2 regions of the Trinickia acidisoli genome follow, and region 1 is predicted to be linked to the other one. Evidence: predicted binding sites of a transcription regulator. Region 1 holds the regulator's gene; the other holds the start of a gene.

What was found. The regulator FliA, encoded in region 1, starts transcription of late flagellar genes. The targets are predictions, from matches to a motif close to CTAAAGTTTNNNNNNNNNNNGCCGNTA.
Positions count from the first base shown of each region.
Region 2: a site for FliA is predicted at 5,183-5,209, ahead of bcsB (cellulose biosynthesis cyclic di-GMP-binding regulatory protein BcsB). Genes of this name have one in related genera too.

Region 1 covers NZ_JAFLRG010000001.1:156,735-171,810, forward strand. The annotation lists gene flhF (flagellar biosynthesis GTPase FlhF) at 1-786, shown strand, start outside; gene J3485_RS00720 (MinD/ParA family ATP-binding protein) at 779-1,654, shown strand; gene J3485_RS00725 (RNA polymerase sigma factor FliA) at 1,686-2,414, shown strand; gene J3485_RS00730 (HigA family addiction module antitoxin) at 2,418-2,726, shown strand; gene J3485_RS00735 (flagella synthesis protein FlgN) at 2,824-3,264, opposite strand; gene flgM (flagellar biosynthesis anti-sigma factor FlgM) at 3,348-3,695, opposite strand; gene flgA (flagellar basal body P-ring formation chaperone FlgA) at 3,863-5,032, opposite strand; gene flgB (flagellar basal body rod protein FlgB) at 5,254-5,757, shown strand; gene flgC (flagellar basal body rod protein FlgC) at 5,823-6,245, shown strand; gene J3485_RS00760 (flagellar hook assembly protein FlgD) at 6,257-6,982, shown strand; gene flgE (flagellar hook protein FlgE) at 7,019-8,257, shown strand; gene flgF (flagellar basal-body rod protein FlgF) at 8,298-9,056, shown strand; gene flgG (flagellar basal-body rod protein FlgG) at 9,102-9,890, shown strand; gene flgH (flagellar basal body L-ring protein FlgH) at 9,935-10,660, shown strand; gene J3485_RS00785 (flagellar basal body P-ring protein FlgI) at 10,666-11,838, shown strand; gene flgJ (flagellar assembly peptidoglycan hydrolase FlgJ) at 11,854-12,855, shown strand; gene J3485_RS00795 (flagellar brake protein) at 13,229-13,984, shown strand; gene flgK (flagellar hook-associated protein FlgK) at 14,100-15,076, shown strand, end outside.
Region 2 covers NZ_JAFLRG010000002.1:714,043-729,118, forward strand. The annotation lists gene J3485_RS21745 (ABC transporter permease) at 1-641, opposite strand, end outside; gene J3485_RS21750 (sugar ABC transporter substrate-binding protein) at 774-1,766, opposite strand; gene J3485_RS21755 (LysR family transcriptional regulator) at 2,029-2,973, opposite strand; gene flhC (flagellar transcriptional regulator FlhC) at 3,126-3,701, opposite strand; gene flhD (flagellar transcriptional regulator FlhD) at 3,719-4,039, opposite strand; gene J3485_RS21770 (diacylglycerol kinase) at 4,432-4,866, opposite strand; gene bcsB (cellulose biosynthesis cyclic di-GMP-binding regulatory protein BcsB) at 5,321-7,588, shown strand; gene bcsZ (cellulose synthase complex periplasmic endoglucanase BcsZ) at 7,592-8,809, shown strand; gene J3485_RS21785 (cellulose synthase subunit BcsC-related outer membrane protein) at 8,776-12,669, shown strand; gene bcsE (cellulose biosynthesis protein BcsE) at 12,673-14,706, shown strand; gene J3485_RS21795 (hypothetical protein) at 14,703-14,936, shown strand; gene bcsQ (cellulose biosynthesis protein BcsQ) at 14,933-15,076, shown strand, end outside.

The sequences.
Region 1 (15,076 bases):
CTCGACGCGGGAATGGACTGGGTGAACCAAGTACTCGCCTCGAATCTGCCCGTGCTCGAGAACGAAGACGCGCTGATGGAGCGCGGCGGCGTGTTCGCGCTGATGGGCCCGACCGGCGTCGGCAAGACGACGACGACGGCCAAGCTTGCCGCGCGCTGCGTGATGCGTTTCGGCGCGAGCAAGGTCGCGCTCTTGACGACCGACAGCTACCGGATCGGCGGCCACGAGCAGTTGCGCATCTTCGGCAAGATCCTCGGCGTGTCGGTCCACGCCGTGAAGGACGTGGCCGATCTGCAGCTCGCGCTCACCGAGCTGCGCAACAAGCACATCGTCCTCATCGACACGATCGGCATGAGTCAGCGCGACCGCACGGTGTCCGACCAAATCGCGATGCTCTGCGGCGCGGGTCTGCCGGTTCAACGGCTGCTGCTGCTGAACGCGACGAGTCACGGCGATACGCTCAACGAAGTCGTGCAGGCTTATCGCAGCGCCCCAGGACAGCCCGAGCTGGCCGGCTGCATCCTCACCAAGCTCGACGAGGCGACGAACCTCGGCGGCGTGCTCGATACGGTCATCCGCTACAAGCTGCCGGTTCATTACATCTCGACGGGACAGAAGGTGCCCGAGAACCTGTACGTCGCGACGAAGAAATTCCTGATCAAGAGTGCGTTCTGCATTCCGCGCGACGGTTCGCCGTTCGTCCCGCACGACGACGAGATTCCCGCATTGCTCTCGGCGCTCTCGAGCCGCTCGAGCGCCGAACTGCATGAGGTTCGCTTTGGGTAAGCAAGTCACCGATCAGGCGGAAGGGCTGCGCCGGCTGCTCGCGAAGAGCGGGTCGCGCGTGGTGGCGGTCACGGGCGGCCCGATGGGTGTCGGCCGCACGTCGACGGTCGTGAATTTGGCGGCGGCATTGGCCACGCTCGGCAAGGACGTGCTCGTCATCGACGAGCGCCTCGGCGCGAATTCCGTCTCGGCCATGCTGGGCGGCTTGCACGGCGCCGGCTCGCTGCGCGCGTTGATGAACGGCGAGATCGCGCTCGATCAAGCCTGCTCGCGCCACGAATTGGGGTTTTCGGTGCTCGCGGCCTCGCGCGAGAACTGCGCCGGCTATAGCGCCGCGCAGCTTGGCCTGCTGCTCTCGGGGCCGGCCGACGTCGTGCTCGTCGATGCGCGGCTCGACCGCCAGGGGGCGCTCTCGCCGCTCGGGGCGCAAGCGCACGACGTGCTGATCGTTACGCGCGTGGCGGCCGCCGCGATCACGGAAGCGTACGCCTGCATGAAGCGCTTGCACTTCGAGCACGCGATCGCGCAGTTCCGCGTGCTCGTGAATCACGTGTCGAGTTTGGCCGACGCGCAGACGGCGTTCGACAACCTCGCCGAGGTCGCCGCGCGCTATCTGACGGTGTCGATCGAAGACGCCGGATGCGTAGCGGCCGATTCGCTGATGGAGCGATCGCTCGAACTGGGGCGATGCGTCGTCGATGCGTTCCCGTCGGCGCCGTCGGCGCGGGACTTTCGGCACGTCGCCGCGGAGATGTTGTATTGGCCGATGCGCCCGGCGATGTGTTCGCCGCGGCCAGAGGTTACGGTGCGCACGGCCTTGCCGGCGTCGGCGATCGCCGACGGCGCGGCCGCGCGCCAACACGCTTGAAACGTTAGGGACAAGGAGAAGGGGGCCCTCGATGTACAACGCTCAAGGGAAAATGTCCCAGACGGATGTATTGACGCAGTACGCGCCGCTCGTGCGCCGGCTTGGCTTGCAACTCGTGGCGAAGATGCCGGCGAGCGTCGATCTCGACGACCTGATTCAGGCCGGGATGATCGGTTTGCTCGACGCGGCGAGCCGCTACAAGGAAGACCAGGGCGCGCAGTTCGAAACCTACGCGAGTCAACGCATTCGTGGCGCCATGCTCGACGAACTGCGCAACAACGATTGGTTGCCGCGCAGCTTGCGCAAGACGTCGCGCGAGGTCGAATCGGCCGTGCACCAGGTCGAGCAGCGGCTCGGCCGGTCCGCGAGCGAGACCGAAGTTGCCGACCATCTGCAGATGCCGCTCGATGCCTTTCAGTCGATGCTGCAGGATCTGCACGGCAGTCAGCTCATCTATTACGAAGATTTCGACCGCTCGGCCGACGACGAACCGTTCCTCGACCGCTACTGCGTCGATCACTCGGACCCGCTCTCGGCACTGCTCGACGACAGCCTGCGCGCGGCGCTCGTCGAAGCGATCGACAAGCTGCCCGAGCGCGAGAAGCTGTTGATGTCGCTGTATTACGAGCGCGGCATGAACCTGCGCGAGATCGGCGCGGTGATGGAAGTGAGCGAATCGCGCGTATGCCAGCTCCATAGCCAAGCGGTTGCGAGGCTGCGAGCCAAGCTGCGCGAGATGGCTTGGGCCAGCGTCGACTGAATATTGCCCCGGAAGGGGCGCGAAGCGGCCGCCGCTACACCGGTTCCGGCTGCGCGCGTGGGGCCTTATGCGATCGACCCGCTCGAGCTTTCGATCACGCGCGCCGCCGAGGCGCTGGGGGTGTCGCGCAAGACGCTTTCGGAGATCGTCAACGGCCGAGCTGCGATCAGCCCGGAGATGGCAGTGCGCCTAGAACTAGCTTTCGGAAAGCGCGCCGAGTCCTGGTTGGCACACCAGGCCGAGTACGATCTATGGCAGATCGAGCAGCGCAAAGAGCAATTGCACGTGCATGCGTTCAAGCGCGCGGCTTGACGCGGAAGGGCTTGCCCGCCGACTCCGAGCCACGAGGCGCGTATCGAGAACCGATACGCCAGCGGGCTGCGGCCGCCTCACCGGCGGCCGTGCTACTTCAAGCCGTCGCCATCCGCCCATCCGGCCCGTAGACGCTGGCCGAATGACGCGAGGCACCGCCACGCAGGATGGCGAGCGCGTTCTGGTTGTAGTTCATCCGGATACGGATCATGAGGCCGTTCGTGGCGTTCGAGCGGCGCGCGCGTTGCACGACGGCCTGCAATAGTTGCCACTGCTTGGCAAGGCGAGCGTCGTCGGCGATCGCGAGCTCCATTCCCTTCCAGCCAACAGGCAATCCCATCTGGCGCAGTTGGCTGTCGCGCGTTTTTTCGAGCGACGCGAGCTTTTCAGTCAGCTCGGTCTTCTTCTCGACGATGCCGGGCAGCGTCTCGAGCGGCGATACGGCCGCAAGCGCCTTTTCCTCGTACATCAGCAAAGACGCAAACGCTTCGAGCGCAGCGTGTTCTTCGGTCACAGTGGCAAGCAGGGCGTCTCTCATCTCATCCGCCAAAACATAAGCCGGCGCGCAGGCGCGCACTCAACGAAGCCGACGAGGCGAGAGATAAGCGCTTGAGCGCTGCCTCAGCCGCCCGTCGACGGGTTCTTCAACAGATCGCGGGCGGTCGAAAGAATGCCGTCCGCAATCTTGCTCGTATCCATCGTCAGCGTGCCGTCGGCAATGGCTTGCTTGATCGACGCAACGTGCGCGACGTCGATGTCGGCTTCGCCCGACGCAGCCAGCGAGCGCAACTGCGACGACAGCCCGGACAGGCTGACGTTGCTGGCGTCGCCGCTGCCCGTGGACTGAGCCGACGCGGCATTGGCGCTCGTTTGCGCGGTGCTCGCCGCGGTTTGACCGCCCTGCCGGGCACCCTGCACGTCGCCCTTGGGCGAGGTCAGGCTCGAAGTGGAGGTTGAATCGACTTTCACGATGGCTTCCCGAACGATTTCGATTTGAGTGTGATAACGGCGACACTCGCCGAAACTTTAGCGCAATCGGGAAGAACACCGCCCAGCCTCATTCGGCGATTCGGGGCCGAATCGTCCGGCGCCTCCACGCACCGGTCGTCTCGCCCGTTTCGACCGCCTCGGCCCGGTCACATCTGAACCTGCACCGTTCCGGCATCTCGGACGATGCCGGAGATGATCTGGCCCCCGGCTAGCCTGACACGAACCTCTTGTCCGGGCGCCGCGTTGTTCATGACGCTGCCCTCGGACGAAATCGTGAAACCTTGGCCTTGCGCGATGACGCGCACCGTTTGGCCGATCGCGACCGCGCTCGCGCTTTTGAGCAGATCCTGGCGCAGCGGCATGCCGGCGCTGATCCGGGCCAGTGCCGTCGAGCCGATCGCCTGCGACGGATCGGTAATGATCGCGCGCGGCAAATTCGAGAGGTCGCCGTCGCGCGCGAGCAGGTCTTGCGCCGTCACGACCGTACCGGGCTCGATCTGGCGCGCCGCGAGGTAGTAGGTCGCATCGATCGCGATGCGGGCTCGCAGATAGAGCGTCCACGGCTTGGCGCCGGCGCAGCGCACGCCGACCGACGTGGTGCCCCATAGCCGGGCGCCCGTCGGCATGAACGGCTCGAGCGTCGTGCAGGCGGCCAGGCCCCGCGGGAAGGTCGGGGCAACCGTGATGCTGATCTTGCCGGGCAGGCCGATCGTCTGTTGCTGAAGATAGGCAAGGGCCGCGTGGCGAATCGCCTCGCTGTCTTCCTGGCCGGCCGGCGCGTCGGAGGCGGGCGCCAAGGCCGCGGCGGTTGCAGCCGCCGGCGCCGTCGGGCGAGTGGGCCCACCGACCGAGGCGGGCGCAATCGGTTGCGCGGCGCGGATCGAGCGCTGCGGCGCCGTCACGACGACGGGTATGACGCGGCTTGCCGCCGTCGCGATCGCCGGATGCGGCTCGCTGACGATAGGGGGAACGTTGGCCGGCGCGGCGCCGCGCGCCTCGCCCGGTCCCGGGATGACGATCATGCCGTTCGTCGCCGTGCCGGCGGACGCACTCGCTTGCGCTTGCCCGGGGCCGGGAATCGAAATCATCGCGCCGCTCGGCTTAACGGCTTTGGCCTCGCCCGGGCCGGGGATATAGATCTGCCCGCTCGCGCTCGTATCGGTGTTTTGCGCCTGGGCCGCCGTGAGCGGCAACAGGGCTGCGACCAGCGCACAGGCCGCTGCGCGCACGAGGCGAGCATGCCGCCGGCCGAGGGCGCGCGGCGCTGCTCGGCGCGCGGGATCGGAAGCGGCGGACAAGGACATCGGTTTCTCCATCGAAACAATTCGGACGACGAATCGAATTCTAGGGCTCGCGCGAGGGGCGCAAACGTTGAATAGAGGGCGGCTTCCCCGGTTATTCATCCGATTGGCTCTTGCTTGCCGACCCTAAGATGCTCGTCATGCAAAAAAGCCTTCTTGGCGCACCTTGTCCCGAACCAGGGTGAGGCCGAGAAGCGGCAACAAGCGGCCGACGCTTGAGAACGGGAGAAACACCGATGCTGGACAAACTCGATGCCGAATTCGCCTTTGGCCGTGAGGCGCTCGATGTACGCGCCTATCGGCAGGAGTTGCTGTCGTCGAACATCGCCAACGCCGATACGCCCGGCTACAAGGCGCGCGACGTCGATTTCGGCTCGTCGCTCGCCACCGCGCTTCAGCGCAGCGGCGCGACGCAGGGTACGAGCGCGATGGCCAGCTCGGGCGCGGCTGCGTTGCCGTTGGCCCAGCCGGCCGGCGTGACGAGCGGGATGACGATGGCGTCGACGGAGCCCGGCCACATGACGGGCAACGCTCAGCTCATTCCGACCGGCGGCCAAACCCAGGATTACGGCAAGCTTGCCTACCGGATTCCGACACAACCGGCGCTCGACGGCAACACCGTCGATCTCGACGCGGAACGCGTCCAATTTGCCGACAACACCGTGCATTACGAATCAGGCATGACCACCGTGTCGCAGCAGATGAAGCAACTGCTCTCGGCGATCACGTCGGGCGGCTGAGCAGGCGCGCCTACCGCTTTTATTTAGGAATCGTTCAAGCGTCCATCGAAAGAGGCACGTAAGCCATGGCATTGATGAACATTTTTACCGTTGCAGGCTCGGCGCTGTCGGCCGAATCCGAGCGGCTCAACGTCACCGCGTCGAATCTCGCGAACGCCGACAGCACGACGGGCCCGGACGGTCAGCCGTACCGCGCCAAGCAGGTCGTGTTCGGCGTCAAGCCGATCGGCGGGGCGGAAACGGCCAGCGGCCAGCAAGTGGGCGGCGTGGAGGTGACGAACGTCATCGACGACCCCACACCGATGAAGACGACTTACGACCCGACCAACCCCGCAGCGGACTCGAACGGCTACGTCACGATGCCGAACGTCGACCCGGTGCAAGAAATGGTGAACATGATCTCGGCCTCGCGCTCGTACCAGGCCAACGTCGAGACGCTGAACACCGCCAAGAACCTGATGCTGAAAACCTTGACGATCGGCACCTGAGGAGAAACTTTGTGACGTCATCCAATACCACCATCAGCAACGGCGGCACCGTTTCGACGCAGTTGCTCGATACGATCAACGGCACTTCGTCGAGTAGCAGCTCGTCCTCGAGCTCATCGTCCTCGAGTGCGACGTCATCGACGAGCTTGGAGCAGACCTTCCTGCAACTGCTCGTGGCGCAGTTGCAGAACCAAGACCCGACCAACCCGATGGACAGCTCGCAAATGACCGCGCAGCTCGCCCAGATCAACACGGTGACGGGCATCAGCCAGTTGAACACGACGCTGACTTCGCTGGCCTCGCAGCTCTCGGCCGGCCAAAACGCGCAATCCTCGCTGCTGATCGGCCAGAACGTCCTCGTGGCGGGCTCGACGGCGACCGTCTCGAGCGGCACCTCGCCCGGCTTCGGGGTGACGGTCGCCTCGAACGTCTCCGATCTGAAGGTCACGATCAAGAATTCCTCGGGCCAGATCGTGAACACGATCGATCTCGGCGCGCAGCAGGCCGGCACCGTTCCGGTGAGCTGGACGCCCACCGACTCGTCGGGCAACACGCTGGCCAACGGCACCTACACGATCTCCGCGGTCGGCACGAGCAGCACCGGCGCGACGACATCCGAAACGACGCTGACCGGCGCGCAAGTGGACAGCATCGTCCAGCAAAGCGACGGGTCGACGGGATTCTTGCTCAGCAACGGCAGCACGGTCGGTACGACCAGTGTTGTCGCCATCATGTAACGAACTTTGATACTTATTCGCAGGGAGACCACTTAAATGGGCTACCAACAAGGCTTGAGCGGCTTGTCCGCATCGTCGAACGATCTGGACGTGATCGGCAACAACATCGCGAATGCCAACACCGACGGCTTCAAGCAAAGCACGGCGCAGTTCGCGGACCTGTACGCGAACACGATCGCGACGTCGGTCAACAACCAAATCGGTATCGGCACGCAGCTCGCGGGCGTTCAGCAAGACTTCACGCAAGGCACGTTCACGACGACGGGCCAGGCGCTGAACGTCGCGATCAACGGCACGGGCTTTTTCCAGATGTCGAACGACGGCACGCTGACCTACTCGCGCAACGGCGTATTCCAGCTCAACAACCAGGGCTACATCACGGATTCGTCGGGGCTCGAACTGATGGGCTACGCGGCGAACGCGAACGGCGTGATCAACACCGCGCAGACGGTGCCGATCCAAATCCCGACGACCAACATCGCACCGGTTGCCACGCAAAACATCACGGCGCAGTTGAATCTGAACTCGCAGGACAGCGTGCCGACGGTGACGCCGTTCTCGTCGACGAACTCGTCGACGTACAACTACTCGACGTCGATCCAGACCTACGACTCGCTCGGCGGGTCGCAGCAGATCAACATGTACTTCGTGAAGACGGCCGCGAACTCGTGGGACGTCTACGCGGGCCCGTCCACCGGCACGATCAGCCAGGTCGGCTCGGTCGGCTTCAGCTCGTCCGGTGCGCTGACCTCGACCGCGGCGACCGCGCCGGCCACGTCGCCCGCCACCGGCGAGCTCACGTTCACGGTGCCGAACACCGACGGCAGCGGATCGCCGCAATCGTTGACGCTGAACTTGACGGGCTCGACGCAATACGGCGGCACGGACGGCGTGAACAACCTGCAGCAAGACGGTTATGCCACGGGCGAGCTCTCGAATTTCTCGATCGGCGCCAACGGCACGATCACGGGCACGTACTCGAACGGCCAAACGCAATCGCTCGGCCAGATCGTGCTCGCGAACTTCAACGACCCGAACGGCCTGCAGGACCTCGGCGGCAACGAGTACGAGGAAACGCAGGCCTCGGGCGTGCCGCAAATTTCGGCGCCGGGCAGCACGAACCACGGCACGCTGACGGGCGGCGCGGTCGAAGATTCGAACGTCGACTTGACGAGCCAGCTCGTCGATCTGATCACGGCGCAGCGCAACTACCAGGCGAACGCGCAGACGATCAAGACGCAGCAGACCGTCGACGAAACGCTGATCGACCTGTAAGCGCACGGCGCGCTTTTCGTACCGCAAGACAAGGCGAGTCATGGACCGACTGATCTACACCGCGATGACGGGCGCTTCCGAGGCGCTCGAGCAGCAGGCCGTCGTCGCCAACAACTTGGCGAATACGTCGACGACGGGTTTTCGCGCGCAGCTCGCGAACTTCCGCGACGCGCCGCTGAGTTTCGGCGACGGCACGACGGTCGACAACGACACGACGCGCACGTTCGCACTGACCGCGACGCCGGGATCGGACTTCGCGCCGGGCCCGATTTCGCAGACGGGCAACCCGCTCGACGTCGCGATCCAAGGTCCGGGCTGGCTCTCGGTGCAAACGGCGGACGGCGACGAAGCCTACACGCGCGCGGGCAATCTGCACGTCGATGAAAACGGCCAGCTCGTGACGGCGACGAACCAGCCCGTGCTCGGCACCGGCGGCCCGATTTCGGTGCCGCCCGGCGCGAGCGTGACGATCGGCAAGGACGGCACGGTGTCGGCGCTCGGCGCGGGCGATTCGCCCTCGCAAATCGTCGTGCTCGACCAGCTCAAGCTCGTCAATCCCGACCCGAGCACCATGACGCGCGGCGACGACGGTTTGTTCCGGACGGCCGACGGCCAGCCGGCCGATGCCGATCCGACCGTCAACGTCGTGCAGGGCGCGCTCGAAGGCAGCAACGTGAACCCCGTCGCGGCGATGGTCTCGATGATCACGAACGCGCGCCAGTTTCAGATGCAAACGAAGTTGCTGCAGACGGCGGATCAGAACGATCAGTCGGCCAACCAGCTACTGACGTTCAGCTAACCGGTTCCTCGCCGGAACCGGATTGTCATTACCAGGAGATTCACCATGAACCGCTCGCTTTACATCGCCGCTACCGGCATGAATGCGCAGCAGGACCAGATGGATGTCATCTCGAACAACCTCGCCAACGTGAGCACGAACGGCTTCAAGGGCTCGCGCGCGGTGTTCCAAGATCTCATCTATCAAACGCTGCGCCAGCCCGGCGCGAACTCCACGCAGCAAACCGAACTGCCCTCCGGGCTGCAGGTCGGCACGGGCGTGCAGCAAGTGGCGACCGAGCGGCTGTACACGCAGGGCAACCTGACGCAAACGGGCAACTCGAAGGACGTCGCCATCAACGGCAACGGCTTCTTCCAAGTGCAGATGCCCGACGGCACGACGGCCTACACGCGCGACGGCTCGTTCGAGACGAACGCACAGGGCCAGCTCGTGACCTCGAGCGGCTATCCGGTCATGCCGCAGATCACGATTCCGCAGAACGCGACCTCGCTGACGATCGGCAGCGACGGCACGGTCAGCATCACGCTGCCCAATTCGACCAACAACCAGACGATCGGCACGCTCCAGCTCGCCACGTTCATCAACCCGGCCGGTCTGCAATCGAACGGCGAGAACCTGCTTTCGGAGACGACCTCCTCGGGCGCGCCGAACGTGACGACGCCGGGCTTGAACGGTGCCGGCACGCTGAACCAGGGCTACGTCGAAGCTTCTAACGTGAACGTCGTGCAAGAGTTGGTGAACATGATCGAGACGCAGCGCGCGTACGAAATCAACAGCAAGGCGGTCCAGACTTCGGATCAAATGTTGCAGACCTTGAGCCAGATGTCGGTTTGAGGCGAGTAGGAAGCAGGACTTTGACGAGCAGGCGGTAGACGAAGATGTCGCAAACGAGCCGAATTCCCTTTCGCGTGCGCGGGTTGCGCGCGGCAGCCACGCTGACCTTCGCGAGTGCGCTCGCGGGGGTGCTGACGGGCACTTTCGCCGGTTGCGCGCAGATCGAGCACCGCCAGCCGATCGTGCAGCAGCCGATGACGGCCACGCCGCCGGTGCCGCCGCAACTGCAGCCGCCGGGCTCGATCTACAACCCCGGCTACGCCGGCCATCCGCTGTTCGAAGACCAGCGTCCGCGCAACGTCGGCGACATCCTCACGATCGTCATCTCCGAAAACATCAACGCGACGAAATCGTCGGCGGCCAACGCCGGCCGCGCCGGCAGCACCGCGACATCGGTGCCGACGGCGGGCTTTCTCTCGGGCCTGTTCAACCACGTCAATCTGAACGCATCGGGCTCGAACACGTTCGCCGGCTCCGGCGGCGCGAACGCATCGAACACGTTCAACGGCACGATCACGGTCACGGTCACGAACGTGTTGCCCAACGGCAATCTCGTCGTGAGCGGCGAGAAGCAGATGTTGATCAACCAGGGCAACGAGTTCGTGCGCTTCTCGGGCGTGGTCAACCCGAACACGGTGTCGGGCGAGAACACGGTGCTCTCGACGCAGGTGGCCGACGCGCGCATCGAATACTCGGCCAAGGGTTACATCAACGAAGCGGAAACGATGGGATGGCTCCAGCGTTTCTTCCTCAACATAGCGCCATGGTGATCGCGATGACGACCTCGTTCATGCGCGCCTTGCGCACGCTTCATACCGTTCGCCGCGCACTCGTGCTCGTCGGCGTGCCCGTCATGCTGGCCTGCGCCGGTACGGCGCATGCCGAGCGCCTGAAGGATCTCGTGCAGATCCAGGGCGTGCGCGACAACCCGCTGATCGGCTATGGCCTCGTCGTCGGCCTCGACGGCACGGGCGACCAGACGACGCAAACGCCGTTCACGACGCAAACGCTCACGAACATGCTGGCCAACCTCGGCATCTCGCTGAACAACGGCCAATCGACGGGCGCGAGCCCCGCGTCGAACATGCAGCTCAAGAACGTGGCCGCCGTGATGGTGACGGCGACGCTGCCGCCGTTCGAGCGGCCGGGCGAGGCGATCGACATTACCGTCTCGTCGCTCGGCAACGCCAAGAGCCTGCGCGGCGGCACGCTGCTGCTCACGCCGCTCAAGGGCGCCGACGGGCAGGTCTACGCGCTGGCCCAGGGCAACGTCGCCGTCGGCGGCGCGGGCGCGAGCGCCAACGGCAGCAAAGTGCAGGTCAATCAGCTCGCGGCCGGACGCGTTCCCTCCGGCGCGATCGTCGAGCGCGCCGTGCCGACGCAAGTCGCGCAGGCGGGCGGCACGATGCAGATGGAGCTGAACGACATGGACTACGACACGACGCAGCGTATCGTGGCGGCGGTCAACAACGCATTCGGCGAAGGCACGGCCACGCCGCTCGACGGGCGTACGATTCAACTGCGCGCGCCGATCGATCCGAGCCAGCAAGTCGCGTTCATGGCGCAGCTCGAGAACCTCGACGTGCGTCCGGCGCAAGCGGCCGCGAAGGTCATTCTCAATTCGCGCACGGGCTCGATCGTCATGAATCAGATGGTGACGCTGCAAAGCTGCGCGGTGGCGCACGGCAACTTGTCGGTCATTGTCAACACGCAGACGGCCGTGAGCCAGCCCGGCGCGTTCTCGAACGGCACGACCGTCTCGTCGCGGCAGTCGCAGATTCAACTGAAGCAGGACAACGGCTCGCTCAAGCTCGTCACGGCGGGCGCGAACCTGGCGGAAGTGGTGAAGGCGCTCAACGCGCTCGGCGCGACGCCGGCCGATTTGATGTCGATCCTGCAAGCGATGAAGGCCGCGGGCGCATTGCGCGCGGACCTCGAGATCATCTAAGAAGAAGGTGTCCTGATGAACCCGAACACGACCTACGACGGCAAAGTCGACACCGGCACCGACATCTCGCAGCGCTTCGCGCTCGACGTGCAGGGCTTCGACGCGTTGCGCGCTCAAGCCGCGGCCTCGCCGCAGCAGGCGTTGAAGTCGACGGCCCGCCAGTTCGACGCGGTGTTCATCCAGATGATGCTCAAGAGCATGCGCGAGGCGACGCCGCAAGACGGCATCCTCGATTCGAACGACAGCAAGCAGTATCAGTCGATGCTCGATCAACAGCTCGCGCAGCAGTTGTCGTCGAAGGGGATCGGGGTGGCGGATGCGCTCATCACGCAGCTCTCGCGCAACATGGGCGGCAGCGGCGCGAACGGCTCGGGTTCGTCCAATGCACTGAACAACTTGCTCGGCGGTGGCGGGGGCGGGAGCGGCGACTCCGGCAATTCGGCCATGATGGGTGCGCTCGCGCGCGCGTATTCGAACGCGCAGGCGAACGGCTCGCTCGCGATGGGCAAGGGCTACTCGGGGCAGAGCTCGCTGACGCCGCCGCTGCGCGGCAACGGCGCCTCGGCCAAGGTCGACGCGTTCGTCGACAAGATGGCGGCGCCGGCGCAAGCCGCGAGCGCGGCGACGGGCATCCCGGCGCGCTTCATCGTCGGCCAAGCCGCGCTCGAATCGGGCTGGGGCAAAGGCGAGATCAAGAACGCGAACGGCACGTCGAGTCATAACGTGTTCGGCATCAAGGCGACGCCGGACTGGACGGGCAAAACGGTGTCGGCGGTCACGACCGAATACGTGAACGGCAAGCCGCGCAAGGTCGTTCAGAAATTCCGTTCCTACGGTTCGTACACCGAGGCGATGACCGACTACGCGAGCATGCTGCGCGACAACCCGCGCTATGCGTCGGTGCTGTCGACGTCACGCGACGCGGCGAGCTTTGCGCACGGCATGCAGAAAGCCGGATACGCAACCGATCCGCACTACGCGAATAAGCTGATTTCGATCATGCGGCAGATGGTTTGACCGATTTTATCGGTAATGACGAGTGTTTAACGGGGAGCGCTTTCGAGCGCGACGGGGCCAGCAGGGAAAGACGGCATGAAGGCCGACCGCCGCACGGCGGTCGGCCGAGCCGCGATGGACAACGCCGCATCGGCCGCAGATAATGGCGCCGGTCATCGGCGAGAGACTGCAAAAGGGTTAAAGCAACGGTTGCCGGCATAGGCCGAAAACCGAGTGTTTGCTCGAAAACTAAAAAAATATTTCGAGAATACCTCTAAACTTTGCACGTCCGATGCCGCTAATCAGACAGACCCTGTTCGGATTGCTGTAATGCATCCGAAAGCTTTGGCGCCGGCGCGTGTAGCGTGCCGCGCAAGTTCGCATACCCGAGCCCATGGATACCAATCAGTCGACTGGCCCGACGGAGGATACCGCCGAAAATTATCATGATTTCGGTCGCCGCAATCCGCTCGAAATCGGCGTTCAGCTCCGCAACTTGGCCAACCGCGGCGATTTTCTGACCGTTCAGTACAAGAACGGGCAACTCGTCACGAAGATTCTCGATGTCGACGTGCGCGGACGCACGTTTTCCTTCGATTGGGGCGCGCTGCCCGAGCAGAACAAAGGCGTGCTCGCCTCGCCTCACTGCATCTTCCGCGCATCGCCCGACGGCGTGCGCGTCGAGTTTTCCACCGTCACGCCGGCCGAAACGCGTTTCGAAGGGCTGCCCGCGTTCGAAGCACCGTTTCCCGAAGTGCTGTTCTACGTGCAGCGCCGCGAGTACTTTCGCGTCGACGCGCCCGTGCTCGATCCCTATTTCTGCCGCGGCCGGTTGCCCGACGGCGATACGTTCCGCTTCGAAGTACACGACTTGTCGCTGGGCGGCATCGGGCTGCGTACGACCGACGAGCGCGTCGCCGAATTGCCGATGGGCGCCATGCTCCCCGACGTCGAAGTGCACCTGAACGGGCACGGCATGCTTGCGCTCGATCTCGAACTCGTTTCGATGCGTGCGACCGACCTGCCGAACGGCGGCCGACGCTTCCAGCTCGGCATGCGTTTCGTTGCGCTGCCCGGCAGCGCGGAGAACACGCTGCAGCGCCTGATCACCCAACTCGAGATGCGCCGGCGCTCGCTCGTCAAGGCATAAAAAAATCCGGGGGCGGCACATGCGGCCCCCTTAAATTTTCGTTCGCGCGGCCGTTATACATGTGTTCCCTCAACGCGGCGGACGGCCCTATGGCGTCTGCCCTTCAGGAAGACGCATGTCCAACGATATTTTCAGCATCGGCCTGTCCGGGCTCAACGCCGCCCAATGGGGGCTGCAAACGACGAGCGAGAACATCTCGAACGCGTCGACGGCGGGTTACACGGTCGAGAACCCGGTCTATGCCGAGGCGAGCGGCCAGTACACCGGCTCCGGCTATCTCGGCAACGGCGTCGACACCGTCACGGTGCAGCGCAACTACAGCCAGTACCTGTCCACGCAGCTCAACAACGCCACGTCGACGAACAGTGCGCTGTCGGCCAACTACTCGATGGCGTCGCAGTTGAGCAACCTCGTGGGTAGCCCGACCTCCGGCATCTCCTCGGCGATCACGACGTTTTTCACGGGCCTGCAGGACGTCTCGACCAGCCCCAATACGACGGCGACGCGCGAGACCGCGGTCAGCGACGCGCAAACGCTCGTCTCGCAGATCAACGCGGCCGGCCAGCAATACGACCAACTGCGTCAGAGCGTGAACACGCAGCTCACGACGGCCGTCAATTCGGTCAACACGTACACGTCGCAAATCGCCGGCCTGAACACGGAAATCGCCGCGGCGAGCGCGCAAGGCCAGCCGCCGAACCAGTTGCTCGACCAGCGCGATGAGGCCGTCGCGAATCTGTCGCAACTCGTGGGCGTGTCGGTCGTGCAAAACTCGAGCGGCTACAGCGTCTTCATGGGTAACGGCCAGCCGCTCGTCGTGGCGGGGCAAAGCTTCCAACTCGGCACGGCGACGTCGCAGAGCGATCCGAGCGAGCTCGCCGTCACCTACAACGGCATGGCCGGTTCGTCGCCACCGTCGTCGTCGGTCGAATATCTGTCGTCGTCGGCGACGACGGGCGGCACCATCGGCGGCCTGCTCACGTTTCGCAGCCAGACGCTCGATCCGGCCGAATCGCAGCTCGGCGCGATCGCGACGAGCTTCGCCGCGCAGGTGAATTCGCAAAACGCGCTCGGGCTCGATCTGTCGGGCAA
Region 2 (15,076 bases), on a different contig from region 1:
GACAGCGAGTAGACGGTGAGCAGGATCTTGTCAGACGAGAGCCCCATGAGGCGCGCCGCCTCGGGGTTGTTGCCGAGTGCGTACAAATGCCGGCCGGGGACGGTGTTGCGGAGTACGAACCAAGTAACGAAATACAAAAGCAGCGCGAGGACGGTGCCATAGGTCACTTCAGCCGGCCCGAGCCGGAACGTGTTGCCGAAGAACATGATCGCGTCGGGCAGGTTCGATACCGTTTCTGCGTTCGAATAGAGCTGCGTCAACGCGAAGGCGATGTTCAGCGTACCGAGCGTGACGATGAACGAAGGCAGCTTCACGCGCGTGACGAGCACACCATTTAGGAGTCCGAACAATGCGCTCGCACCGATACCGCAAAAGATGGCAAGAATCGGCGGCACGCCCAGCACGACGGCGAACTTCGTCATGATGATCGAGCCGAATGCCATCACCATCCCGCACGACAGATCGATGCCGGCGGTCAGGACGATGAGCGTTTGTCCGATCGCGATGACGGCGACCACGATCGTTTGCTGCAGGATCAGCGAGAGATTCTGAAACGACAGGAAGCGATGGCTTTGCGACATGAAGAAGGCGCACGCGGCGACGAGGGCGATCAACGGACCGGCCTCGGCAATGCTCGGCATGCGCAGAGCGCGCGAGTGAGGGACGGGGGCCGGCGCTAGCGGCCCGGCGGATTGAGTCGTCATGATGCGTCTTCTCCTACGGTCGGAATGACTAACAGAGCCGGCGCGGCGACAGCGCCGCGCCGATCGCCGTTACTGGCCCCAGCAGTTTTGCAGGCCGAAGGCCGTATCTTTGCTATCGACACCGGGCATCGGCTTGTCGGTGATCAGCGTGACGCCCGTATCTTTGTAGCCGCTCACCTTTTTGCCCGTCTTCGCGTATTCGACGCCGGCATCGACGCCGAGTGCGGCCATCTTGAGCGGATACTGTTGCGCGGTGGCCGCGATCTCGCCGGCTTTGACGTCGCGCACGCCTTCGCAGCCGCCGTCGATCGACACGATCAACACGTTCTTGGCTTTGCCCGCTGTCTGCAGCGCGCGATAGGCGCCGGCCGCCGCGGGCTCGTTGATCGTATAGACGACGTTGATGTCGGGCGCCTTTTGCAGGCAGTTCTCCATCGCTGCCTGCCCCTTCGATTGGTCGCCGCGCGTGTCTTGGCTGCAGACGATGCTCGGGTCGCCCTGCTTGATGCCGAACCCTTCGAGGAAGCCGTTATGCCGCAGGATGCCGACCGAGATGCCGGGCGCGAGATCGAGCGTCGCGATCTTCGCGGGTTTGTTGCCGAGCGCCTTCTTGGCGTATGCGCCGATCAGTTTGCCGGCTTCGAAGTTGTTGGTCGCGAAGAGGGCGTCGGTGGCGCTTTGCGGATCGGTCGGCGTATCGAGCGCGATCACCATGACGCCGGCCGCGCGTGCTTTCTTGATCGACGGCACGATCGCTTTCGTATCGCTCGGCGTGATCAAGATCGCTTTGGCGCCCGCTGTCGTCATGTTCTCGAGTGCCGTCACCTGCGATGAATTGTCTCCGTCGAACCTGCCGGCAGCCGTCAGCAGCTTGGCGCCGTCTTTTGTCGCCGCGGCTTGCGCGCCTTCCTTCATCTTCACGAAGAACGGGTTGGTGTCCGTCTTCGTGATGAGGCCCACGATCGGTTGGTCGGCGAACGCCGCGCCGGCACACAAAGCCGAAGCCGCGGTCGCGACGATCAGCGTATGCCGGACGGCAGTCATATAGGGACGGGTCTTCATCGAACGCTCTCCTCCGGGTGGATTGACAACGAATTGGCAGCACGTGGCATCGGCTGCTCGATTAAATCAACTGCCTGGATTTAGTACAGCAGCGACGTGACGAAGAGTCAAGCACACCGATCGAGTGCAATGCGGTAAAGACGAGCTTGTCTATTCAGCGCAAGCGGCCGTCGATAATAGGACACGGGGAATAGTGCGGCGCAGCAATCGAAGCCGCGATCTTAGGGAATATCCTGAGTCGGCGGCTTACGTAACGAAACGCTTAATCCGATGCTTTAGGGCGTCGGCGCTGCGATTGCCTGCGATGATCCCATGGCGGATCGTCGCCGAAAGCGTCGGCCAGGCAATCGACGAAGCGACGCACGCGCAACGGAATGTGGCGGGCGCTGGGATAGACGGCTTGGATATCGAGTTCGGCCGTGCGGTAACGAGGCAGCAGCGCCACGAGCTCGCCGCGCGCGACATAATCGCCGAATGCGAACGACGGCCCATAGGCGATGCCGCTGCCGGCCAACGCCGCGCGGGTGAGCATCTGCATGTTGTTTGAAACGAGCCGGCACGGGCCGTCGATCGTATGGGGGCGCCCCTTCGTGTCGAACAGTGTCCAATCGCCGCAGGAGACGGCGTCGCTGAAGGCTAGGCGATCGACTTGCTCGAGCGCGGCGGGGCTGCGTGGCACGCCGTGGCGTTGCAGGAAGGCGGGTGCGGCGCACAGCATCATCCGGCATGGAGCGAGCCGGCGCGTGACGAGCGCGGGGTCGGTCAGTTTGCCGATGCGCAATGCGACGTCCACGCCGGCATCGAGCAAGTCGACGTAGCGATCGCCGAGCACGACCTCGACGTTGACCTCGGGATGATCGCTCATGAAGCGGGCCACGACGCCGCCGAGATGCATGGCGCCGAATGTAACGGGCGCGGCCACGCGCAGCACGCCGCGGACGGCGCTGTGCGCGGCGCCGGCTTCACGGTTCGCGTCGTCGAATGCCTCCAGGATGGACTTGCATCGAAGGTAGTAGCCGTGCCCGATGTCGGTGAGGGCGAGGCGGCGAGTAGTGCGCTGTAACAAGCGCGCGCCGACCTGTGCCTCGAGTGCCGCAACGTATTTGCCCGTCATCGCGGCCGAGAAGCCGAAGCGGCGTGCCGCGGCCGCAAGACTGCCTTCGTCGACGGCCGCCACGAACAGCCCCATGCCGGTCAAACGGTCCATTCGCTCCTCCCATGATTCAATCGTCGCGCTATCGATCGACGGCGCAAAGGCGGCCATTATCAACCGGCGATCGAGCGGGAGTGCGCAGCCGCGTGGCGAAATCGGAACACGTCACGCGGCAAGCGCAGACCATGAAGGGAAGGACGATACGGTCAGGCCGCGCGTGCGGCTTCGAGCGATGCGGCCGCGAGGGCATGCTTGGCGGCGCTGGCGCGTTTGGTCTTGCCCGCGCGCGACGGCGGCTGGCAGGCGCCGCAGACGACGTTGCTCTGAAGATCGTGCTTGTGCGCGACGAACTTGCCGCTGCAGCGGCAGCACGGCGTCAGTTGCAGGATGTTGGCATCGAAGAAACGCACGAGGGTCCAGGCGCGCGTCAAGTCGAGCACCGGCTCCGCGTCGCTATGCTTGCAATGCTCGAGGTAGAGGCGGTAGCCCTTCGTCAAAGCGTCGAGGTGCGAGCACCCGGCTTCATGCTTGAGAAAGACGTAGGTGTTGTAGAACAGCGACGCGTGAATGTTCGCGAGCCACGTCATGTACCAGTCGGCCGAGAACGGCAGCATGCCTTTCGGCGGCGATACACCCTTGATCTCGCGGTAGAGACGAATCATGCGATCGCGCGAGAGCCCCAACTCGCTCTCGAGCACCTGCATGCGCGCCCCGAGTTCGATCAGCGCGATCGCGCGAAACACTTCTTGCGCATCTTCCGTGAGGCTCTTCTTCTGAACCATGGCGCCGCTCCCTCGATTTACGCGAACTGCTCGGCGGGTTGGCTCGCGAGCAGGATCGCGGTGTGCGTGGCGGAGACGTCGGCGTTCTTCGCCGTTTGCGTCAAAGCCGAGAGCATCGCGTGATCGTTGAAGCGGAAGAAGCACAAGAGCTGGTCGGACGAGGCGAGCTTGACGCTTTGCGCGAGCGAAAGCCCCGCCAGCAAGTCGGCTAGCTCCGACGACAGGCCGAGCCGGAACATGCCGATGGCCTTGTCCTCGCGCAGCATGCGCTGCGCCAGCATGATGTACGACAAATTAATTTCGCGGATAGAGTCCAGCGTTTCGCTGCTGCGGTCCATTTTTCACGTTTCCGAAGCCCCGTTGACCCAGCCCGGTATTTTATACCGTGTAATTTTTTCGCTCGCGGGGACGACATCGTTTGCGCGTCCTCGGTGCGGAATCTGATACAGCTAGTTACAACTTGTAACATCACTGAGGGCATTCTAAGAACCGCTTTTACCGAAATCAATCCCTTCCTAATAAAATGTAGGAAAAAAGCACACTTAGGGTTTTCGGCAATTTTTTCATGTTCTTGTAACAGGAAAAACTGACCTGATTTAATCAGGGGTTTGCCCGTAGAAATGGCTGAAAAACAACGATTCCGTATTGCGGAAAGAATTTAGAAAGACTATTGTCGGGGTCGCGTAAAAATTGCCAACCCTACCGGTCGGGCAATCCCCGATGTCGTGGGCTAATGGTGCGGGCGCAACCATTGCTGCGCGAGCGGCCAGAGCAGTGTTGCCCACGTCATCGCGCAGATGACGAGTGCGATCAACACGGCCGCGCTGCCGCAATCCTTGGCGCGGCGCGAGAGTTCATGGCGATCGAGCGAGATGCGATCGACGACTGCCTCGATCGCCGAGTTCAATAGTTCGACGAGTAGAACCAGCAGCACGGAGCCGATCAGCATGATGCGTTCGACGGGGGTGACCGGCAGCAGCAGCGCGCTGGGAACGAGCAATACCGCCAGCGCGGTTTCCTGGCGAAAGGCGCTTTCCGAGCGGAAGGTGGTGCGCAGCCCGTCGTACGAGTGCTTGAGCGCGAACAACGCGCGCAGGGCACCCGTCCTTTTGCGCGGCGACGTAGCGGTATGCGAAGCGGATGCGGAATTGGTGGGGCGGCCCATCGAGTCGTACCTCGAGTCTTACCTATTGGCCGGTCCTGCGAAGAGGATGCCGGGTTGCGAAAAAGTATGGGAAGTTTGTCATACTTTTCTGATATGCTTGCCTGTTTTCGCGCAGCGACGGCGCGGCGAGCCGGGGCAAGCTCGTGCGCCAATGGTGGCGGCGTTGGTGGTGGCATTGGCGGCGTTTCCCCGCGGTACTACCGGCCGCGGGTGGGCGTCGGCATACTGTCTCCAAACAGGGAGGCGGGATCGACTCGATCGAGGTCGAAGCAGTACGCGATCAAATCATTTGTCGTACGTCAAAGTTCCAGCTATATAAACGATGTATAAGAACGGGCCGAAATCGCTGTGGATCTTGCTACCGCGGGCGGGTGAGCAGCGGCGCAGGAAGCTGTACTCCCTATAGCAACACTGCTATTCGGCGCACCATCGTTCGGCATCAACCGGACCCTCAATGAAACTAGCTCTATCGACTTGCGTTTGCTCGGCAGCGTTAGCCGGCTGGCTGTTTACCCCTTCATCTTTGGCAGCGCAGCAGAGCGCCGAGGTAACGCCGACGACGACAATACCCGCGGCAATACCGGCAGCACGCGCGCCGACAGGCGCGTCATCGGCCGTGTTTACGTTCGCAACGCTCGGCGCTTACGAGCCGCTTCATCTGCGCGGTCCGGACGACACGCGCACCGTCAATGTCGGAGTGAGGCTCGATCACGTCGTGACCGCGGCAACGTTGCGGCTGCGTTACACCTATTCGCCGGCGCTCGTCTTTCCGCTCTCTCACCTGAAGGTGTCGATCAATGGCGAAGCGGTGGCAACGGTGCCGTTCGACAGCGAGCACGCGGGCCAGTTGCTCACGCGTGACATCCCGCTCGATCCGCGCTTTTTGACCGACTTCAACCAGGTCAACGTCGAATTGATCGCGCACTACACGCTCGATCATTGCGAGGACCCGGAGAACTCCGCCCTCTGGGCCGACATCAGTCCGACGAGCGAAGTGCTGCTCGATACGGTGCCGCTCAAACTCCCCGACGACTTGAGCTTGCTGCCCGCACCGTTCTTCGACCGGCGTGATCCGCAGCAACTGCGACTGCCGTTCGTGCTGCCTGCCTCGCCGGATAACGAGACGCTTGAAAGCGCCGGCATTCTGGCCTCTTGGTTCGGCGAACTCGCGGATTACCGCCAAGCTCGCTTCTCCGTGACGACAGCACTGCCGACGGACGCGCATGCCGTGGTCGTCGGCACGCGCGCGCAACTGCCCGCCGGCCTGACGTTGCCGGTCATCGACGGGCCCATGCTGATCATGGCGGACAACCCAGCCGCGCCCGATAAGAAACTGTTGATCGTCACGGGTCGCACCGACGACGAAGTCAAGCAAGCCGCGGATGCGCTCGTGCTCGGCAAGGCGGCGCTGTCGGGGGCTCAAGCCAGGGTCGAGCATGTCGACATCGGGCCGCAGCGCAAGCCCTACGATGCGCCGCGCTGGCTGCCGATCGGGCGGGCGATCCCGTTCAAACAACTCGTGGACGATCCCAAGCAACTGCAAGTCTCCGGCAGCCGGCCCGACGCGATCCGACTCAATCTGCGCGTGCCCGCCGATCTTTATTCATGGAGCGGGCAAGGCGTGCCGCTCGACTTGAAATATCGCTACACCGCGCCGACCATCCAAAACAACTCTGCGCTGTCGATCTCGATCAACGATTTGCTCGTGAAGTCGCTGCGGCTGCCGCCGGCAAAAGACGAGGACGGGAAGGGGCGGATGCAGTTGCCGTTGCTCGGCGGTGCCGACGCTCGCACGGCCGATCTGCTCGACATCCCGGCTTTTCGCGTCGGCAGTGCGAACCAGCTTCAACTGAAATTCGATCTGGACTCGCAAAAGACGGGGCTATGCCAAGGCGTTGCGCAAAACCCGGTCCATGCGGACGTCGATCCCGATTCGACGATCGACTTCTCGCATTTCGTGCACTACGCGCGGATGCCGAATCTCGCATACTTCGCCAATAGCGGTTTTCCGTTCACGCGCTATGCCGACTTGTCGGAGACGGCGGTGGTCGTGCCCGACCAGCCCGCACCGCAAGACCTCGATGCGCTGTTGACGGTACTCGGCCACATGGGGCAATGGACGGGCTTCCCTTCGCTGCGCGTTCAAGTGCTGCGCGCCGGGCAAGCGCAGCACGAGCACAACAAAGATTTGCTCTTGATCGGCGACAGCGCGTCGTCGGTACTGCCGCCCGCATGGCGCCCCGTGCTGCCGCTCTCGATCGGAGCGGACGCGAGCGGCCATGTCACGCGTACCGTTTTTTCGGTCAAAGAGTATTGGCGCGACGGCGTGCAAGTGCCTGAAGGCAGTGCTCGGCTCGATGAGAGCGGTCCGATCGCCGCGTTGCTCGGGTTCGAGGTGCCGGGCAGCAAGGGGCGCAGCGTCGTCGCCATGACCGGCACGTCGCCGGCGCGGCTGACCGATTTGCTCGACGTGCTCGAAAAGCCCGACCGCGTCGCGCAACTGCAAGGCGACGTCGCGCTCGTGCGTGGCGCTCGCATCGAAAGCATGCGCGTCGGCGAAACCTATGTCGTCGGCTACGTGCCGTGGTATGCGCAGATATGGGGACGTGCCATCCGCCATCCCGTGTTGCTCGGCCTGCTCGGCGCGCTTGGCGGGTTGCTGCTCGCCATCGGAGCGTTCACCGCGTTGCAAGAGCTGTCGGCGCGGCGCCGGGGGATCTGACGGATGGCGTGCACCGCTCATCGGGAAGCGCTCGGGACGGCAATGCGTTGGGTGCTTAGCGGTATGGCCGCGGGTTTCGTCGCGGGTTCGGCTTGGGCCGTCGGGCCGACGGCCGCCAGCGCCGCCGGTGCGTCGGCGGCTGGCGCATGCGCGCCCGCATGGTCAGGCTGGCAGCAATTCAAACAAGGCTTTCTGTCCGCGGACGGACGCGTGATCGACGTCGGCTCGGCCGACGAGCGTACCGTTTCGGAAGGGCAGGCGTACGCGCTGTTCTTCGCCCTCGTGGCGAACGATCGTGCAACGTTCGACGAGGTCCTGCGCTGGACCGAAAACAATCTCGCGGCCGGCGACCTCACGAGCCACTTGCCCGCTTGGCTTTGGGGGCGTGCCAAGGACGGTAGTTGGCATGTGCTCGATGCCAATGCGGCATCGGACGCGGATCTTTGGATCGCTTACACGCTGCTTCAGGCTGGCGAGCTTTGGCACGAGCGCAGCTATACGGCGCGCGGCGCGGTGTTGGCCCGACATATCGTCGAGCAGGAAACCGCCACGCTGCCCGAGATTGGATTGACGTTGCTGCCGGGTCCGGTGGGGTTTCATCCGAATCCGGACGAATGGCGAGTCAATCCGAGCTATATGCCGCTGCAAGTGCTGCGCGGGCTTGCCGAGCAATTGCCCGACGATGCGCGCTGGAAACGGTTGACGGCGTCGGCGTCGGCTGTCGTGCTCGGTACCGCTCCGCAAGGCTTCGCCCCCGATTGGGCGCGCTATCAGACCGATAAGGGATTTTTGCCCGATAGCGACACCAAGGGGCGGGGCAGTTACGATGCGATCCGCGTCTATCTGTGGGCGGGTATGCTGGATCCGGCTTCGGCCGATACGAAGAAGCTGCTCGCGCGCCTCAAGCCGTTTGCCGATTACATTGCGCAGCATGGCGCACCCTACGAGTCGATCGATACGACGACCGGGGAGACCAAGCAGGCCGGTAACGCGGGCTTTTCCGCCGCCGCGGTGCCGTTTCTCGCGGCGCTGGGACAATCCGCTGCTGCGGATGCGCAGGTCGCTCGCGTGCAGGCGCTCGATGCGCATGAGCCGCCAGGGTATTACTCGAGCGTGCTGACGTTGTTCGGTCTCGGGTGGCGCGAGGGGCTATACCGCTTCGATGCCGACGGTAACCTCGAGGTTCGATGGAGGTCGGCGTGCTCGGGCGTGGCGCGATGAGGCGCCACGCGCGTCGCGGCGCCGCGGCCCTCGTTCGATGTGCGATCCTCACGGCGCTTGCCTGGACCGCCGCGGCCGAGGCGGCGAACGCGTTGGGCGCCGGCCATGCGCCGGCCACCGTGCAGCCGATGACCCCGGAGGCGCGCTTGCTTGCGACCGCGCGTCTGTGGGCAGCCAAGCATCGCGACGACTTGGCGTTGGAAGCCGTGCAAAAAGCGCTGCTGATCGCGCCCGGCGATCCCGTGCTGCTCAGTGAAGCGGTGCGCATCGACTTGCGCCTCGGCCGGGCGCGAGCCGCGGCTGCGGTGCTTGCTCAATTGAAGGCGAAGCAGCCCAACGCCGCGACGACGCTGCAACTCGAAGACGAATACCGGTCGGCCACGAGCGGGCGCGGGGAGCTTGCGGCGATTCGCTTGCTCGCGCGCAGCGGACAAAGCGAGGAGGCGGTGCAGCGGATGCGCGTCTTGTTCCCGCACGGCGCTCCACCCGGCGCGCTTGGCGCCGAGTACTACCGGATTCTGGCGGACACGCCGACAGGGTATGCGCAAGCCGTAGCCGCGCTGCGCGAGCGTGTGGCGAGCGCTCCGAGCGACACGGCAGCCGCGTTGGCGCTCGTCGCGTTGCTCAACGAACATAGCGCGACGAGGGCCGAAGCGAATCGGCTCGCGTGGTCGTTGGCCGATCGCGAGGATGTCGATCACACCGATGCCATGAACGCATGGCGCGCCGTGCTGCAATCGGCCGGGGTCGATCTCGCTTATCTCGATGCCGTACACGCATACTTGGCGCTCGAGCCCAACGATACCGAATTCAAGGATCGCGCGGCAACGCTCGATGCGCAGCGGCAAGCGCAACTGAAACTCGAGCGCGATCCCAATTACATTGCCCAGCACCAGGGGCTGCGCGCGCTTGCGCGGGGCGACCTCCCCGCGGCGGACGCGCTGCTCACGCGCGCGGCCAAGGCGCGTGCGAGCGATGCCGAGGCCGTCGGCGGCCTAGGGCTCGTGCGTTTGCGCGAAGGCCGGCAAGACGAGGCGCGCACGCTGTTCCAACGGGCCGCCGCGCTTGCACCGGATGACCGCTCGAAGTGGGATGGCCTTGCCCGCACATCGCTGATCTGGGGCACGATTGCCAAGGGCCGCGAGGCCGCCGCGGCGGGGCGTGCGCAAGACGCGCAGCGTGACGCGCAAGCTGCGCTTGCATTGGACCCGGGTAATGCGCAAGCGAAGCAACTGCTTGCCGACGCATGGCTCGCGCAGCGCAATTGGGCGGCGGCCGAGCCGCTGTTGCGCGAACAGCTTGCGAGTCGCCAGTTGAATTTGGGTGCAGTCGAAAGCATGCAGACGCTGCTGCGCGAGACGGGCCGCGAAAATCAGATTCCGGGCCTGCTCGAAGCACTGAGCCAGCGATTCCGCGACCCGGGCGATCGCCGCGGGCTGGCGGGCTTGCGCGCCGACGTTCTGACGCTCCAGGCGCAGCATCTCGCATCGATCGGCAAGCAGGGGCCGGCGGCCGAACACTACGAAAGAGCGCTCCGCTTGGCGCCCGATGCGCCGTGGACGCGTTTCGCGCTCGCGCGCATCTATCGCGACCTCGGCCTGCCGCAATTGGGCCGCGCGGTCATGGACGATGGGCTGACGGCCGATGCGTCGCCGGAAATGCGGTACGCAGCGGCGCTTTACCGCAATTCGATCGACGATCTGGCCGGAGCCCAGGCCGTGCTCGCGGGCATCGCGCCCGACGCGCGCACCGATGGCATGCGCGCGTTGGCTCGCCACATCGAGGCTCAGGTATCGCTCCAGCAGGCTCGCACGGCGTTCGCGCGCGGCGACCACGAGGCGGCGACACGCGCCTTGGACGTTGCGCAAGCGAAGGGAAGTGACGACCCCTACGTCACCGCTTCGGTCGGCGCCTTGCTCATCGACGAGGGGCAGCCCGATCAAGGACTTGCGCTCATGCGCGATTGGATGGCGAACCATCCGAACGAAACCGACATCGACGTCGAACTGCGTTACGGCGATCTGCTCGGCAGCGCCGAGCGCAACGAGGCGTTGGCAGCTTGGCTTGCGCAGATACGGAGCGAGTCGCATTTGAGCGCGCCGCAAACGGCGCGTCTGGAAGACCAATCGTTGCGGCTCGTGCTGCGCGAGACCGACGCCGCGCTCGATCAAAAGGACTATGCGCAAGCGCGACGCTTGTTGGCGCAGGCAAGCCCTACGGCCAAGCGCGACAAGCGCTATGCGCTGGAATTGGCCGATCTCGAGCGCGCCCAGGGGCACTTCGTCGCGGCGCGGGCGGCGCTTGCGCCGGTGCTCGCCCGCTCGCCCGAAGACCCCGACGCGCGCCTGGCGCTCGCGCGCGTGCTCGAAGACAGCGGCAACCGTGCGCAAGCGCTGAGCATCGTGCGCCAGGTGCTCGATGCCGCGCCGCCCGACGATGTCGATACGCGTTTGTCCGCCGCGCGCCGGCTGACCGCGCTGCGTCAACCGCAAGAAGCGGCTCAAATCACCGGAGCATTGCAGAGCGCCTATCCGACGCGCTCGGATGTGACCATCGCGGCGGGAAGCGTCGAGGAACAACTCGGCGATTACGAGCAAGCCGCGTCACTGTACCGTCGCTCGATGGAACAAGAGCGCGCGGTCGGTGTCGTGGCGCAGGGCCCGGACGGCACGCCGGGAGAGGCGGCGCTCGCCGATCTCGAACAGCGGCGCGATCCCGAGATCGACGCTGGCTGGATGCCCGAATTCAAGTCGGGAGACGCCGGTATCTCCGACTATCACGCGCAGCAGGTGCCGATTTACGTCCAGGTGCCGTATCGCTACGACGGGCATTTCTTCTTCCACCTCGATACGGTCAGCCTCGATGCGGGGACGCTGTCGCTTTCGAATCCGCCTTCGTATGCGTTGCAAACGTTCGGCACGTATTCCGCGTTTCCGTCGATCACGGGCGTGCCCGTCTACGTCCTGCACCAACAGGCGAACGGCGTCGCGCTCGGCACCGGGTTCACGTCCGACGCATGGCGTTTCGACGTCGGCACGACGCCGCTGGGATTTCCGATTCATTACCTCGTCGGCGGCGTACGCTATCGCTTCGACGCCGGGCCCGCGAGTTTTTCGGTCAGCGCGTCGAGGCGGCCCGAGACGAGCAGCGAGCTCTCGTACGCGGGGCTGCGCGATCCGTGGACGAATGCCGTTTGGGGCGGCGTTCGCCGCGATGGCGTCGATTGGCATACGGGCATCGACATCGGCCGCGTGAGTGTCTTCTCCGATCTCGGTGCCGGCGTGCTGACCGGCAAGAATGTCGCGTCGAACCAAGAAGTGACGTTGCGAACGGGCTTTACCACGCCGGTCTACCAGGGCCGGGAGATGGTCGTCAGCACCGGCCTCGTCGGCAACGCGTGGCATTACACAGACAACCTGCGCTTTTACAGCTATGGGCAGGGCGGCTACTACAGTCCGCAACGGTATCTGTCGCTGGGTGTGCCGATCGAATGGAACGGCCGGCGCGGCGGCTTCAAATGGGATGTGACGACCACCGTGGGCGTATCGAATTCGTACGAAAAGGATTCGCCGTATTACCCCGACGGTTTGCCCAGCGTGGCACAACTCTCTTCGGCGCAAAATCTCGGCAGCCTCGTCTATACGGGCGGATCGAGCGGCCTTGGCTTTTCTTACGGCGTGAGCGGCGTGTTGGAGTACCGGTTCAATCCTCGCCTCGTGGCGGGGCTGCGCGTCGACATCGACCATGCCCACGATTACGCGCCTAGCTCCGGGATGATCTACGTGCGATATTCGTTCGACGCCCGCAAGCCCGACACGAGCTTGTCGCCGAACCCGGTCAGTCTTTATTCGAGTTACTAGCACATGGACGAACGCAAGCAACGCCCATCCGAGCGCGACGATGCTGGCCGAGCCGACATAGCGGCCGGCGTCGCCGCGGCCGCCGCGGGCAAGCGCTCCGGCCGCTTCGGCGCGCTATTGCGCGACGTGACAAGTGCGAGTGCGCCGACGGGAAGCCGGCTCGCCATCGAGGCGCTGCCCGACGAAGTCTCCCAACTGATGCCGGGCAATTTCTATGCGATCTACGCCACGCCGCGCACGGCCGCGTGCGATGCGCTGATCTGGGGCACCGCGAAGGCGGCGCACACGCGCCACGTCACGATCGTGCTGTCGCGCACGCGTGCGCATGCAGCCTCGCGGATGCGCGAGCTCGGCTTCGGCCCGAGCAGCCCGGCGCGCGGCTGGCCGCGCAATTTGAACGTGCTCGCGATGCCGGAACCCGAGCCGGAGAACAGACTCGACGACCACGCGCAGGCGGACGCGCAGCGCGGCGCGCGGGTCGCATTCGCGCACCTGTTCGGCGGGCTGCGGGCGCTCAAAAGGTTCGGATTCCGCTCGAACGCGTTGTATTTCGTCGAAGGTGCCGAGCGCTGGCTCACATGGGGCGATTCCGACGCCCTTGCTCGCGAGGGCAGCTTGCTCGCGAACTGGTGCGCCGCGCGGCGGATCGCGCTTGTGCTGGTGCTCGACCCAGCCAAGATCGGCTTGGGCGAGGCGCACGACCCAAGCGACGAAGGTTTCATGACCGACGAGCTGGTGCAGCAGGGGAGCTATCTCGAGTTTCATGGCGCGTGCGCGGGTGTGGCGCGAATGGGCCACACGCATGGCGAATTGGTCTGGCACGTCGATTTCTGGCGTTCCGGCCGGGCATTGGCGACCGGCGAAACGCATGCGCTGCGCTTTTCCCAAGACGGGCGCTTGACGGTCGCGCCCGAAGTGGCCGACGGCCAGGCGCAAGCGACGCTGCGCCTCGCGCGAGACGAGTCGCGTGTCGTCGCGACGCGTGCCGTCGTTGGCAACCAAAGCTGGGTGCCGCCCGAGTGGGACATCGTCGACGATCAACAATCCGCGGTGGTCGCTTGCGTCGGCGCACAGGCCGCCACGGTTTTGCTCGACTACCGCGACCGGTCGACACTGGAGCCTTTGTGCTCGGCGGTGCATACGCTGCGGCGCGAGTGTGGGCGAGCGTTGAAGATCGTCGTCGTCGAGCGCCGCGAGGCCCTGCGCCATCAGTATGAACTGCTGTTGCTGAGCCTCGGGGCGAACCTCATCATCGGCCGCGAGTTGCCGTTCTCCCGCGTGCAGTCGCTGCTGCGCTCGCTGCAGGGGCAACTCGATACGCGGCCCGTGGCGACGGACTACCAGTCGGCGCTGGCGGCCGCGCTGACCGACGAGGTGCGCGGCTACCTGCCTGTTCCTGCGTTTTGCGAGCGCATCGAAGCTGCGCTCGCGCGCGGCGCGGTGCTCGATCTCCCCCATGTGCTCGCGAAGATCGCGCTGCTGCCCGACGTCGCGCATACCGATGCGCTGAAGTCCTGCGTGCCGCGTCGTGCGGGCGACGTCGCGACGGCCGACGGTGCGCATCTCTACGTCTTTTTGTTCGCGTGCCGGCTGCCCGATGCCGACATCGCGCTCGGACATATCTTCACCGTGCCGGTCGATCATCTTTCGGACCGGGTGGTCTACCTTGCCGAAGCGAGTATCGAGCGCGAGGTGCAGGCGCTCACGGATGCCAATCGACGCGCGCCGATCGCCGATTACAGCGATCTGTTTCGCGCCGCGCCGGTGCGCGAGCAACCGCCGACGCAAGGCGCGATGGGGGGCGTCGCGCCGGCGTCCGCCGATGCGGCGTCTCAGCTCCGGGCGGTCGAAAGCATGCTCGACAAGGTCAATCGCGAGGGGGTGCCGCGCCATGTTGCGGCCGATGCGACGCAAGAGCCGGCCGCATCTGCCGTTGCCGGCCCAGCGGCAGCCCGCTCAGCGGCGCGCACGTCGGCTTATCGGCGCAGCGCCGAACCGTGGCCGATCCCTGTTCGGGGTGAAGGGGAGGCGACATGATCTCGTTCTTGTCGATGTGCTTTGCTGTCGGAATCGTGCTGGCGATTCCGGTATGGATCGTCTCGCAGCGGTTCGGCGCGCGCCGGGGAATGCAGGCTGCGCGCCGTTTCAATCCCGATGACGCCGTGCCATGCGTCATTGAGCCCGTCGCGCTGAAAGGACGTCTGATGCCCGATCTCGAAAGCCTCGAGCACGAAGCCGCCCACGGTGAAAGCGGAGGCGCGCGATGAAAACCGTAGCGCTCGTGTCGACAGTGGGCGGCGCCGGCCGCACCACATTGACGGCTGCATTGGCCGTCTTGTTGGCGCGCCGCGACCGTCCGGTCGTGGCGGCGGACATCGACCCGCAAAACATGCTCGGCGCGTATCTG